Regions from separate parts of the Devosia alba genome, predicted to be linked through region 1. Evidence: riboswitches for the same ligand, from Rfam matches in the RefSeq annotation. Region 1 holds a riboswitch; the other holds the start of a gene.
What was found. Region 1 has a riboswitch for thiamine pyrophosphate ahead of thiB (thiamine ABC transporter substrate binding subunit). Riboswitches for the same ligand answer to the same signal wherever they lie in the genome.
Positions count from the first base shown of each region.

Region 2: linked by a shared signal. The riboswitch ahead of ABFY71_RS01125 (YkoF family thiamine/hydroxymethylpyrimidine-binding protein) and the one ahead of thiB (thiamine ABC transporter substrate binding subunit) in region 1 are both predicted to bind thiamine pyrophosphate.

Region 1 covers NZ_JBDUUI010000015.1:16,789-23,884, forward strand. The annotation lists gene ABFY71_RS16645 (adenylosuccinate synthase) at 1-989, shown strand, start outside; gene ABFY71_RS16650 (hypothetical protein) at 1,038-2,993, shown strand; gene ABFY71_RS16655 (ATP-binding cassette domain-containing protein) at 3,001-3,639, opposite strand; gene ABFY71_RS16660 (ABC transporter permease family protein) at 3,626-5,218, opposite strand; gene thiB (thiamine ABC transporter substrate binding subunit) at 5,234-6,241, opposite strand; TPP riboswitch at 6,308-6,408, opposite strand; gene ABFY71_RS16670 (thiamine diphosphokinase) at 6,450-7,096, shown strand, end outside.
Region 2 covers NZ_JBDUUI010000001.1:237,956-245,051, reverse strand. The annotation lists gene ABFY71_RS01150 (response regulator transcription factor) at 1-14, opposite strand, end outside; gene ABFY71_RS01145 (DUF2271 domain-containing protein) at 148-615, shown strand; gene ABFY71_RS01140 (PepSY domain-containing protein) at 628-2,817, shown strand; gene ABFY71_RS01135 (FAD:protein FMN transferase) at 2,807-3,802, shown strand; gene ABFY71_RS01130 (hypothetical protein) at 3,799-4,116, shown strand; TPP riboswitch at 4,277-4,388, shown strand; gene ABFY71_RS01125 (YkoF family thiamine/hydroxymethylpyrimidine-binding protein) at 4,379-4,987, shown strand; gene ABFY71_RS01120 (ABC transporter permease) at 5,002-5,799, shown strand; gene ABFY71_RS01115 (ABC transporter ATP-binding protein) at 5,796-6,545, shown strand; gene ABFY71_RS01110 (ABC transporter substrate-binding protein) at 6,548-7,096, shown strand, end outside.

The sequences.
Region 1 (7,096 bases):
ACAATGCACCGCTGATCCTGTCGCTGCATCGTGAACTGGACGCCATTCGCGAGGATTCCAATTCGGGTCTGAAGATTGGCACCACCAAGCGCGGCATTGGCCCGGCCTATGAAGACAAGGTTGGCCGCCGTGCCATCCGTCTGGTCGATCTGAGCGAACCCGATACGCTGATGGTCAAGATCGAGCGCCTGCTGACCCACCACAACGCGCTGCGTCGTGGCATGGGGCTGGCCGAGATCGACGCCCAGACGATCTATGACGAACTGATCGCCGTTGCCGCCGATATCCTGCCCTTTATGGATCAGGTCTGGCGGGTGCTCGACGACAAGCGCAAGGCCGGCGCCCGGATCCTGTTCGAAGGCGCCCAGGGCGCCCTGCTGGACAATGATCACGGCACCTATCCGTTCGTGACCTCTTCCAATACCGTGGCGGGACAGGCAGCTGCCGGCTCTGGGCTTGGCCCAACGGCCATCGGCTACGTGCTGGGCATCACCAAGGCCTATACGACCCGCGTCGGCGAAGGCCCATTCCCGTGCGAGCTTGATGGCGATATCGGCAAGCATCTGGCCGTGGTGGGTCGTGAAGTGGGCGTCAATACCGGTCGTCCGCGCCGCTGCGGCTGGTTCGATGCGGTGCTGGTGCGGCAGACCGTCAAGACCTCGGGCATCACCGGCATTGCGCTGACCAAGCTCGACGTGCTCGACGGCCTCAAAGAGATCAAGGTCTGTGTCGGCTACGAGCTGGATGGGGTGCGGATTGATTACCTGCCTGCCTCAATGGGAGCACAAGCGCGGGTTAAGCCAATCTACGAGACGCTTGAAGGTTGGTCGGAAACGACAGCCGGGGCACGCAGCTGGGCGCAATTGCCGGCGCAGGCCATCAAGTATGTCCGTTTTATCGAGGAACAAATTGGTACTTCGGTAGCAATGCTGTCGACGAGCCCGGAACGGCTCGATACCATCCTTGTCGTTGACCCGTTTCAAGACTGATTTTTTTTGCTACAACTCGGCGCAGAAATCGTGAGTATCAAGTAACCAATGGCGGACTACAAAGAGCTGTTGCGCCGGGCTATCTCGGCGTTGCCGGAGAATAACGGGGCCGCACGGCGTGCGGTCTATGAGAAGGCGCGTTCGGCTCTCGTGGGTCAGTTGCGGGCTATTTCTCCGCCATTGCCGGCACGGGACATCACCCAGCACCGTCTGCAGCTCGAAGATTGTATCCGCCGGGTCGAGCAGGAAGCCAGCGAGGCTGTTATCACGCTGGGACGTGAGGGAACGCTGGCGCCCCGTGCCCCCGAGCCAAAGCCGGTTGCCGTGCCGCCGACCGAAACCAGGCCCGATGAACCCAAGTCGTCCGAGAGTGAATCAACCGACCACGCTGCGGCAGAAGACCCGCCTGTGGGGCCGCCAAAGCCGGTCGCGGTAGCGGCGAAATCAACCGATGCCATGTCGATCGAGGAGATCATTGCCGAGGCGGCCGCTACCGGTAGCGTTTCGGTAATTCAGGTGCCGGTGGTCAGCAAACCCACGCCAAAAAGCGAATCAGCGGAATTGCCGTCGCGGCCGGAATTGCCCCGCAGCGCGCCGATGCAGCCGGTGTCAAACATCCGCCCCATTGAAACGACGCCAAGGCCGGCAAGTTATGGCTCGCGCCACGAGAATGCGGCGCTGGCTGTCAATTCGACAGCCGAAATTGCGCGCGGCGGGCGCGTCGAGCCCTTGCTGGGCGGATCGCAATCAGCGCTGCGGCGACCGGCCGAACCATTGGCGTCCGCTGCAGTCGAGCCGGCGCTGTCAACGGTGCGGGAAGTCGAGCTTGAGCCCGATGCCAGCGAAGCTGAGGGCGCGATTGAGCGTGCGATCGAAACACTGGATCGTGAAGCGCGCGGCGAATCGACTGCCGACACGCCCGAGACAGCCCAGGCCGTTGCCGAGCGCATGTTCGCGGCGCCGGACCACGGCGGGGATGACAGCGATGACAGCGGTTTCGTGTCGCCTCCTGCTGTCCCGCGCGCCGGATCCGGCCTTACTATTTTTCTTGTAGTGTTCGCTATCCTGCTGGTGGGGGTTGGCGGCGCCGGCTTCTGGGCATGGCGCGAAGGCTATGTCGACCTCGAGCAGATGTTTGGTCAGGCACAGCCTGCTGAGGAGCAGAATACCAGCGCCGCTGCGCCATCAACGCCAACGCTGGACCCTGTGCAGAGCCCTGAAACAGCGACCGATCCCGTAGCAGTTCCCGGTAATACGGCGACGGCGCCGGCCGTCGAACCCGCCACCACACTGGAGGGGCTGGAGGTCGAGGATCGCCTTGAACCCACGCCGCAGCCGAGCGCGTCGACCGGAACAGAAACCGTGCTGCCGCCGCTGGGTGGTGCTGATGGCAAGAGCGAAGAACGCCTTCCAGGACAGGCCGCGAACACACCGGCCATCGACGATCCGGGTGCATCGGTTGATCCGGCCGTACTGGCGGGCAGCCAGTCGCTGCTGCTGGAAGCCAGCGCCACCGGCACCACCGGAGCGGTCCCGTTCTCGGGCACCGTGGAGTGGCGTGAGGGCGTTGATGAGCTTGGGCTGCCAACATTGATTGGCCATGCCAGTATCCCGGCCCGCAATCTGGGCGTGGATCTGACGATCCGCAAGAACTCGGACCCCAGCCTGCCGGCCAGCCATTTGATGGAAGTGGACTTCCAGGTCTCGGACACCTTCATCGGTGGAACGGTGGCCAATTTGCCGGGCGTGCTGCTCAAGGATGAAGAACTGGTGCCGGGCACGCCGCTGGTTGGTGCATCGGCCCGCGTGGTCGGCAATTCGTTCCTGTTTGCGCTCAGCGCGTCGCCCACAGATACCACGGCCAATATTGATCTGCTTGAGAACCGCAAATGGATGGATCTGGCGGTGATATACGGGACCGGCCGCAACGCGATCATCACCCTGGAAAAGGATGAGGCTGCCCAGGCGCTGTTCGAGAAGGTGTTCGGCGCCTGGGCCCAATAGCCCCGCGCTAAGCTGGCTGTAGCCGACGGTCGACCAGCAGATAGCGACGATTGGCCAGTGCATCGACATCGTCGGCATGGTGGCTGACCAGAATGGTGTGCCAGTTGTGGCGCAGCGTCAGGGTTTGTACCAGATCGCGAATGGTGGCTCGGGTGTCGTCGTCCAGTGCCGAGAAGGGCTCGTCCAGCAGGAGTACCGGCCGGTCGCGCAATAGTGTGCGTGCGAGAGCCACGCGTTGCTTCTGGCCGCCTGAAAGCGTGCCGGCGATCTGGCTCTGGAGACCTTGCAACCCTACCTCATCGAGCGCCTGGTCGACACGGCGGCTGGCCTCGGCCTGGCGGGTGCACGGGGGCAGGCCAAGTCGAACATTGCGGTCGGTGCGCAAGTGCTCGAACAGGCTTTCAGATTGCAGCAGCAGCGATACCGGTCGCTGTTCGGGGGCGAGCGGCAGAATATCGGCGCCGTCAAGATTGATGCTGCCGGCCGTGGGTTGCAGAAAGCCTGCGATCAGGTCCAGCAGGGTGGATTTGCCCGACCCGCTGGTGCCGGAAATGGCGGTGATTTCGCCGGGCGCTGCTTCAAAGCTGAAGACATAGGGCGTGGTTTGCCCGGGATAGGCGAAGGTCAATTCTTCAATGCGCAGCATTGGCAATCCTTTGGAACAGGCGGGGCAGGCCGATAAAGGCCGTGACCGTGCTGAGCAGCAGGATCGTGGCAATGGCTGCGGCATCATTGCTGCGATAGCTGCCAAGGGCCCGGAACATCATCAATGGCAGGGTCTGAAAATCCTGGGTGCCAAACAAGGCAATAACGCCCAGATCACCCAATGAGAAGCAGAAGGCAAGAGCCAGCATGACGCCGATATCTCTGCCCAGCAGGGGGTATTCGACGGCCATGAACTGGCGCCAGCCAGATAGGCCCAGTGTGCGGATCAGCTTGCCACGGGTCTGGGCAATTGCCTCAAGCGGCGGGCCTAAAGTGGCCATGGCGAAGGGGAGGGCAAGCAGGCTGTTCGCGAGGACCACGATGTAGGGGGCGGCTGTGGCCGGCGCGATGCCCAGTGAGCGGACCAGCAGGAAAAAGCCGAGCGAGAGCACCACCGCTGGCACTGCCAGATAGGCAAAGGCGGGCATGCTCAACAGGGTTCGCATGACGCCGCTGGCGGTGGCGGCGCGGCCAAGGCCAAGTCCCAGTGCCAGCGCCAGGGTCAGCAGTGCCGAGGCGGTGCCGATGACGAGGCTGGCCAGGCTGGCTCGCCAGAACGCCGGCTGGCCCAGCAGTCGGCCCATGCCGGTGGTCAGCCCGTCCACCAGAACCGAAGCCAGGGGCAGTACGAAGCCGATGGTGCAGACTAGGAGCACCAGCGCCTGGATGGTACGGGCTGCGGGCCGGTCGCGCCAGGTTTGGGCAGAAGATGAGCCGAAACTGGTCGGAACGGGGGCCAGCGCGGCGGCAATCAGAATGACGGCGGAGCAGACGCCAATTTGCGTCAGTGCCAGGCGCACCGCGCCGGTCAAATCGAAATCCTGTCGTACCGCAGCGTAAATGGCGACTTCCAGGGTCTGGTTGGCCGGGCCGCCGCCGAGCAGCAGCACGATGGGAAAGCTGGTGAAGGCCAGCAGAAAGATGATCGCGGCCAGGCCCGGGACGGTGCCCCGCATGGCGGGCCAGTCGAGAATGGCAAAGCGCTGCCAGGTGGTCAGCGCCAGCGACTGGCCGGTCTTGAGCAGGTTGGGCGGGATGGTATCGAGCCGTGCCAGCAGGATGCGGGCGGCAAAGGCGCCATCGAGAACAACATGGGCCAGCAGAATGCCTGAGAGACCGAAGGCCGGATTGCCAAGCGGGAAACCGAACAGGGCCTCGCTGGCGCGGTTGATCCAGCCATTGCGCCCCCAGACTGCCAGCAGGCCAAAGGCCACCACCATGCCCGGGGTGACGATGGCCGAGGCAAACAGGCCAACCAGCAGATCGCGGCCGGGAAAGCGCAGCCGATTGAGCGCCCAAGCCAGTGCCATGCCGACACCGAGGGAGAGAATTGTGGTGAGGCTGGCCTGCAGCGATGTCATGCGCAGCAGGTGGGGCACGTCGATGCGCGAGCCGGCCCCCTCGCTGCCGGTGGCGGCAGCGAGGATGGCCCACAGAACAAGGGCGATCAGGCTCACAATGGCCAGCGCCAGGCCAATCGCGATGGCGATACGGGTTGGGCGATGGGGCAGGGTGAGCATGCGGCGTGACCCTTGTTACTGCACAGCCTTGAGCATTTCGTCGATCCAGGCCGAGGCATTGGCCGCGATTTCGGCGTCGGTCAAGGTCAGTGTCCCGGCGGGCTGGGGCAGTGTGGCAAAGGCTGGGTCGAGATCATCACCCAGGTCAATGACGGGGAACATCCAATTGGTGGTGGGGATGACCTTCTGGCCCTCAACCGAGGCCAGATAGGCCAGGAACTGACGCGCCAGGTCCTGGTTCTCGGATGACTTGAGAATGCCGGCCACTTCTGTCTGGGCGAGGTGGCCTTCGTCGAACATGGCCGCATGGATGGTGTCATCCTGCTCGGCGAGGATGTGGTAGGCCGGGGAGGTGGTATAGCTCAGGGCCATATCGGCCTCGCCGTTCAGAAACAGATTGTAGCTCTCGCTCCAGTCGCGCGTCACCGTCAGGATATGGGGTTTGAGGCCGGCCCAGATTTCGGGCGCGCGGTCGCCATAGGCGGCGCGGATCCATAGCACCAGGCCAAGACCCGGCGTGGCCGAGCGCGGATCCTGAATGGCGATCTTGAAATCGGCCGGCAGGGCAATCAGCTCCTCAAAGGATTTGGGTGGCGTGATGACACTGTCGGTGTCGTAGACAAAGGCGAAATGGGCGTAGTCGAATGGGACGAACTGGGCGTCGGTCCAGGGTTCTGGCAAGGTGAGGTCCGTCAGTTCCAGACCATGATCGGCGAACAATCCCGTGGCGCGGGCTTCGCCGGCAATGGCGGTGTCGAGGCCAACGATGAGATCGGCCTCTGTGGTGTCACCCTCAAGCTGGACACGGCGCAGCGTGCCAATCGAGCTGTCGGCGGCAATCCACTCAACCGCGCACCCATCACAAATGGCTTCGAAGCCTTGCTTGAGCGCCGGGCCGGGGCCCCAATCGGCGGCAAAGCCGTCATAGGTATAGATTTTCAGGGTCGGCGTGTCTTCGGCAAAGACGGGGGCCGCAAGCAGGCCAAAAAGGGCCGCAGCAACGATACGAGCAGATTTGACCATGGGTCATCCCTTCGTCGATTGCGGTCATGGAAGGGGGATGTGTGTCAATGGCAGGACGCAACGAGATGCCCTTGCCATCTCGAACTTCCTCCGCCAGCATGACCTGGTTCAGGTTCAATGGGTAACTCTCAGCTCCGGATAAATCCGGAACACCCCAGCGAGACGCCCCACACTTAGAGAGTGCCCAGTGACAGTGCAAGAGACTTCCGTGCGTCCACTGGCCGCCCAGATCTTCAGCTTTGACCAGCCGCTGGCGATAGTCGGCGGTGGCGTTGTTGATCCGGCTCTGCTGCGCGAACTGGCCAGGCGCGGGGTGGCACTGGTCGGCGCAGACGGCGGGGGCGACGCGATCGGCACAGCCGGGCTGGTCCCCGAATTGATCATCGGGGATCTCGATTCGCTAAGTGATCGCGCAGGCTGGGAACGGCGGACGCGGGTGATCCATATCCCCGAACAGATCACCACCGATTTCCAGAAGGCGCTATACTCAACCCAGGCGCCGGTGACGCTGGCGCTGGGCATGACCGGCAGGCGGTTGGACCACACGCTGGCCGCATTGAGCGCCGTGCTGAAATATGCGCCGCAGCGCAAGATTGTGGTGGTCGATGAGGTTGATGTGGCGCTCGCGGTGGTTGGGCCGATCGGCTTTGCGGCCAGCGCGGGGGAGCGGGTGTCGATCCATCCGCTGATCCCTGTCAGCTTCACCGGTTCGAGTGGGCTGCTCTATCCGCTTGATGGGCTGCGGCTGGAGCCAGGCGGGCTGGGCGGCACATCCAATGAAGGCATTGGCGGGCCGGTAGAGATTGTGCCGGCCGATCATACGCCCTGGCTGCTGATCCTGGCCAAGGAACGGCT
Region 2 (7,096 bases), on a different contig from region 1:
AACAGGACTCGCATGGTTGGGCTCCCCGGCACCGCATAGCGGCCTAACCTTACACCAGGCTGAACAAGAAACCTTGCCTGCTTCAGGCTGCCGTCAGCTTGGCATGATGCAAGTGCGGCATCGACCAAATGGATCAGGAGTCCGATCATGAAGAAACTCGCTACCATGCTGATGCTGGCAACAGCCCTCGTTGCCCCAACTGTGGCCATGGCCCGGGATGTCACCATCGAAACGAGCCTGGTGCAGTATTCCGGACCCGCAGCCTATCTGGCGGTGTATCTGACCAATCCGGACGGGAGCTACAATTCCACCCTTTGGGTTTCGGGCCAGAAATCAAAATACTATGGCGACCTGCGCGGCTGGGCCCGCGCTGCGTCCACCGCCGGATCACTCAACCTCGATGGCGTCACCGGCGCCAGCGTCGGCGGCGGCCAGACGTTGACCGTCCATGCCAACCTCGCCGACACACTGCTCGACGCTGGCTATCAGATCCACGTCGATAGTGCGGTCGAGCATGGCGGCCAGTATGCCGACGATGCGGTGATCGCGCTCACGTCCACGTCCGCCACGGCAACCGGCACGGGCTACGTCGACACCATCTCCCTCGGTCTCTAGCGAGGTATGTCCATGCGCCGCTTCCACTCTTTTGCAGGTCTTGCTGCTGCCTTGCTCGTCATCTTCATGGCGACTACGGGCTTCGTGCTCTCGCTGCAGCCAATCGCTGATGCCGTCACCACGATCCCGGCGACTGGCAGCCTCAGCGTTGCGACGGTGGCCGATCGAGTGGCGCAGGATCTGCCCGGGGTCGAGCGGCTCGTGCGTTCGGCATCGGGGCAACTTGTCGCCTATACGCTGGACGACGGGGTTCGCAGCGCTGTCGTGGTCGATCCCGATAGCGGCGCTGCCGTGGGCGCCTATGCGCCATCGGCGTTCTTCAGTTTCATTACCGATCTGCATCGCTCCTTCCTGCTCGGCAGCTTCGGGCATGGCATGGCCGGGCTTGCCGCCCTTGCCATCCTGGCGCTCGCTGTCAGCGGCATGCTGCTGCTGGTCGCCAAAATGGGTGGCTGGCGCAAGCTCTTTGCCAGTTCGCGCGGCACCGGCTCGCAGCGGCTGCACACCGATCTGGCCCGCATCGGGGTGGTCGTGCTGCTCCTGACCTCGCTGACCGGCGCCTATATGTCGGCGGTCAATTTCGAGCTGCTGCCCGAGAGCGCTGGCGAGATGTTCTCGTTCGCCCCTGCAAGCGCTGGTGAGGGTGCTGCCCCCATCGCGTCCCTCGATGCGCTCGCCGCTCTCCCGCTCTCCGACCTGCGCGAACTGAGCTTTCCGGCGGTTGGCGACGCGAGTGACGTCTTCACCGTGACCACCAGTGCCGGGCAGGGCTATGTCGATCAGGGCACGGGGGCGATGCTTGCGTTCACGCCCAATAGCGTCTGGCAACAGGCCTATGAGTTCATCTACTTGCTGCACACCGGGCAGGGGGCGCCTGTCATCGCGCTGCTGGTTGGCCTCGGCGCGCTGACCGTGCCGCTGCTGGCCGTGACCGGCACCATCATCTGGTGGACCCGCCGCCGCAGCACGCCGCACATCGCCGGCAATGCGCCCTGGCGCGCCGCCGATACGATTGTCCTTGTCGGCAGCGAGGCGGGCAGCAGCTGGGGCTTTGCCGCAACCCTGCATGCTGCCCTGACCCAGCAGGGCCAGCGCGTCCATGTGGCCGCCATGAACGACCTGCGCGGCAGCTATCCCCAAGCCGCCCGGCTGATCGTGCTAGCGGCCACCTATGGCGACGGCGCGGCACCGGCCTCGGCGCGCCAGTTCCTGGCCAAGCTCGAGCGTTTTGCCTCGACGCCCAGTTTTTCCGTGCTGGGGTTTGGCGACCAGAGCTTTGCGCATTTCTGCGGCTTTGCGGCCGAGGTCGATGCTGCTCTCGCGGCCAAGGGCCTGCGCCGTCTGGTCCCGTTCACTGGCGTTGATCGCCAGTCGGCAGGAGACTTCGCTGCCTGGGGCAGCCTGCTCGGCCAGCAGCTTGGCATGTCGCTGGTGTTGAGCCACGTCCCCAAGCTGCCACCGACAAGCAGGTTGGTGCTGGCCGAGCGGACCCTTTATGGCATGGAAGTCCAGGCCCCCGTGGTGGTCCTCAAGTTCAAGGCCCCCAAGCCCAATGGGTTCTTGGGTGGCCGGCTGCCCCGCTTCAACGTCGGCGACCTGGTGGGCATCGTGCCGCCTGGCAGCGACGTGCCGCGTTACTACTCCCTGGCCTCGGCATCAAGCGATGGCATGCTGGAAATCTGCGTGCGCAAGCAATCGGGCGGGCTGTGCTCGGAGTTCCTCCATTCGCTGCCGCCCGGCGGCGAGATCGACATCTTCATCCGGTCCAATCCGGACTTCCGGCCCGACGGCGGGCGCCGGCCGCTGATCCTGATCGGCGCCGGAGCCGGGGTCGCCCCGCTGGCGGGGTTTGTGCGCCACAACCGCAATCGCCGCCCCGTGCACCTGTTTTTCGGCGGACGCGATCCAGCGTCGGACTTCCTCCATCGCGACGACCTTGAGGTCGCGCTGGACGATGGGCGCCTGGCATCGCTGAACGCGACTTTCTCCCGTGTTCTGGGCGGCGGCTATGTGCAGAGCCTGCTGACGGACGAGGCGGAGACGCTGCGCCGGCTCGTCGGGCAGGGGGCGCAAATCATGGTGTGTGGCGGTCGTGACATGGCCGATGGCGTACGGGCGGCGATCGACACTTGTTTGGCGCCGCTGGGCCTCAGCGTGGATGCCCTAAAGCAGAAGGGAATGTACCTTGAAGATGCGTACTAAGCGAAGCGAATGGCCGCATCCCGACCCGATAGCCTTGCCGCTTATCCGGCAGGTGGTCAGCGGCCCGACGATGGGAACGCGCTATTCAGCAGTGTTCTACGCTCCTGCCACTAGCGACCTGCCAGGGCTGCGCCATGGCTTGCAAGCGGCGGTCGATGCAGTGGATGCCCAGATGTCGACCTGGAAGCCGGACTCCGACCTGATGCGCCTGAACCGCGCGCCGACAAAGGCCTGGTTTGCCGTGCCCAGCCAGCTTGGCAGGGTATTGGCCGCAGCGATCGATATTGGTCGCCAATCGGACGGTGCCTTTGATATCGGCGTCGGTGATCTCGTTTCGGCATGGGGATTTGGCAGCGCCGGGAGCCAGGGTGACCAACCCCGCTGCGCCGCCCTGCGGGCAGAACCGAGAGTGCCTGCCCATCGGTGCCTGGAGTTGGACGGTGCGCTCGACCGCGTTCGCAAGCATGCCGAGATCACGCTCGATCTTTCCGGCATTGCCAAAGGCTTTGGCGTCGACGAGCTGGCCCGCGTGCTGGTGGCGCACGGCATTGACCATTTTCTCGTTTCTATAGATGGCGAATTGCGCGCGAGTGGGGGCAAGCCCGACGGCTCGCCTTGGCGCGTGGCCGTCGAAAAGCCCATCGTTGGGCACCGGGCGGCGCAGGGCGTTATTGAGCTCACCAATGGCGCCGTCGCTACATCGGGCGACTACCGGCACTTCGTCGATAGTGATGGCATACGCTATGGCCACACCATGGACCCGTGCTCTCAGGCGCCGCTCGCTGACGGGCCGGCCGCCGTAACGGTCCTCGCCGAGACCTGCATGGCCGCCGATGCCTGGGCCACGGCACTGCTCGTCCTGGGCCCGGCTGCCGGCGGCGCGACCGCGTCCCGGCAGGGTCTTGAGGCCCTGTTCATCGAACGGCCACACATCCTGCCATCCCACCCGACCAAAGACCCCATATCCAAGGAGGATAGACCATGAAATCGCAGACTATTGGACTTGCCATCGCCCTGTGCAGCCTGGGCGCCGTGCTGCCCGCCAGTGCAGCCGAAATGAGGGACCAGCTGACGCCGGATCTCATCTACAATCACTGCCAGACGGCTGGTGTGGGCAGCCACACCGAAGGTACGTTCATGCTGCCGAGCGGCCGCGTCACCGGCACGGTGCTGTGCACGGCGGCCGATCTTGCTACCGTCAATATGCCCGCGCCAGCGCGAGGGGATGATGACGACGACGACGACCATCGCGACCGCCATCAAGACGACGGTGACGCGCGTGGAGACGATGACGACTGAGTCAGCCAGTTGGCGCGCGGATTGCAACGCGCGCCATTTCTGTCGTTGCGCAGATTGGAACTGACTTCCAAAAGCCGACATGGATGCGCCACGTTTCACAATCTATCCGTACCTCGTGATAGACAGGCTTGCATTCAACAACGGTCAATGCCTATGGTGCGCCCATCCACAGGGGTGCTCCGTAGGTCGGGGCTGAGATGAGGGCGGGAAGCCTTCGGACCCTATAGCTGATCTGGGTAATACCAGCGGAGCGAGGCGGTCGATGTTTTCTGGCGCACAGATTTCCCTTTATCCCATGGCCGACGATTTCGTCGACGTTATCATGAGCGCATTGGGTGCGCTCGATCCCTATCGTGACCAGCTGCGCATCGAGACCGACGACGTCTCGACGCTGCTGGTGGGTCCGCCTGAAGTGCTGTTCCGGGCCATGCGCGATCTCTTCAGCGCTGCGGCCCGTACCGGCACGCATTGCGTGTTCTCGGCCACCATTTCGCGCGGCTGCCCGGGCGAGTCGGACGACGCTATTTGCACCTCATCGCACTTTGATGGCCCGCTCGCCCCTCTTGCCGAACGGCAGGAAAGCGCCCTTGCCGCCGTGCGCAAGGCCCCGGATATGGACGTGTTTGCCGTGGGCCAGCTCTCGCTTTACGTGCTGGGGCAGGGCAACCATATGGACGAGATCTATGGCTGCATCGACTTCCTCAAGCAGTCGGGCACGTTCGATAAATCCAAGCATTTCGCGACCAAGCTCAAGGGCGATACAGGGGCCCTGTTCGCCACCCTGGAGCAGGCCTTCTGCCACTTCGGACCGCCCGAGGGCCATGTCACGATCGATCTGACGGTTTCGGCCAATAGTCCCAGCGCCCGCTGACGGAAGGTCGATTCATGTCGAACGCCTCCGCCATGCCGCGCCTGTTCGCGCGCATTTTCAACCATGCCGGCCCAGCTGTGGCGTCGGTGTCGGCGCTTGTCCTGGGCTGGGAAGCCTATGTGCAGCTCTCGGGCATTTCCCCTACAGCACTGCCCGCGCCATCGCGCGTTCTCGCCCAAGGCTTCGAGAACCGTGAGGCACTGGCCGGACACACGCTGGCGACGCTTCAGGCGACACTATTTGGGTTCGCCTCGTCGCTCAGCGCGGCGTTCATGTTCTCGACATTGATCGATTTTTTCAGGTCGCTCCGAAGGGCGCTATTTCCCGTCTTCATCATTACCCAGACCCTGCCTCTGGTGGCCATCGCGCCGCTGATCGTCCTGTGGTTCGGCTTCGGCCTGACTCCAAAGATCGTGCTGGTTGCGCTGGTAACGTTCTTTCCTATGCTGGTCGCGCTGGCGCAGGGTTATGAATCGACGGACCGGGACTTGTCGGAATTGCTGGCCTCTATGGGCGCCTCTCGCTGGCGCATTTTCATCATGGCGCGCCTGCCATCGGCCCGGCCCTACTTCTTCGCTGGCCTGCGCATCTCGATCACCTACGCGGTGGTTGGAGCGATATTCGCCGAATATGCGGGCGCCGCACGGGGTCTCGGCATTTACATCCTCAATGCCAAGAACAATTTCCGACCCGACCTAGTGCTTGCAGCAGTGTTCGTCAGCTCAACGCTGACGCTGCTGCTATTCGGGGCGACCGTTTTGATTCAGCGCGCCTCGATGCCCTGGCTGCGTCTTTCGGAGCCCACCCGATGAGCCGGCCATGCCTTGAACTCCACCGCTTGCGAAAAAGCTTCGGCGCTGTCGACGTTCTCACCGATATCAGCCTGACGGTGCTGCCCGGCGAGTTCGTCTCGATCCTCGGCCCCTCGGGGGCTGGCAAATCGACAATCCTCCAAATGCTCATTGGCGCGACGGACCCTGACATGGGTACCATGCTGCTTAATGGTGCGCCGCTCGTGCCGAAGCGCGATCGCTTCGCCTTCATGCCGCAACGCGATGCGCTGATGCCGTGGCGCCGGATCATCGACAATACCACGCTCGGCCTCGAAGTTGCGGGCCTGAGCCGCGAGGCTGCACGTGCGGAAGTTACGCCGCTTTTCGCCGAGTTCGGACTGGCCGGTTTTGAACAGCATTATCCTGCCCAGCTATCGGGCGGCATGCGCCAGCGCGCCGCCTTGCTGCGCACGGTGGTGCAACAGCGCCCCATGCTGCTGCTTGATGAGCCCTTCGGCGCTCTCGACGCGCTGACCCGCACGCAGATGCAGCGCTGGCTTGCCAAGATGTGGAGCCGGCACCACTGGACCGTGCTGCTCATCACCCATGATGTACGCGAAGCGGTGCTGCTGTCCGACCGCATCTATGTGCTGTCATCCCGGCCGGCCCATGTCGTCCATCAGTTTCGTGTCCCGCGCGATCATCCCCGCCAAGGCGTCGGATCGCCCGCGCTTGCGGCGATCGAAGCTGAAATCTTGCAGACCCTATTACATCCGGAGGACTAATCATGCCGCTTTCCCGCACCATAATGGCGCTCGGCCTCGCAATCGGCCTAGCCGCAACGCCAGCCCTTGCCCAACCCATTCCCGTTACTGTCGCCTTGGATTGGACGCCCAACACGAACCATGTCGGGCTTTTCGTGGCTCAGGCCAAAGGCTTCTATGACGAGGCCGGTCTGGACGTTGAAATCCTGCCTTATTCGGATACTTCCGCCGGTACACTGGTTGCCAATCATGTGGCAGATTTCGGGATACTGGGCTCGATTGGCCTTTTTACCCAGCGCACGGCGGGTGCCGACCTCGTTGCGACCTATGCCCTGGTCCAGACCGAAACCGGCCGCCTGGTCTTCAACGCCGATCGGCAGGATATCCAGTCTCCAAGGGACCTTGATGGCAAAGTCTATGGCGGCTTCGGCAGCGCATGGGAAAATGCGCTGATCGGCACGATTATCCGCCATGACGGCGGGACGGGCGATTTCGAAACCGTCACCCTCGGCACCTCCGCCTACGAAGCCCTGGCCAATGGCGCGGTCGATTTCACCCTCGAAGTCTATACT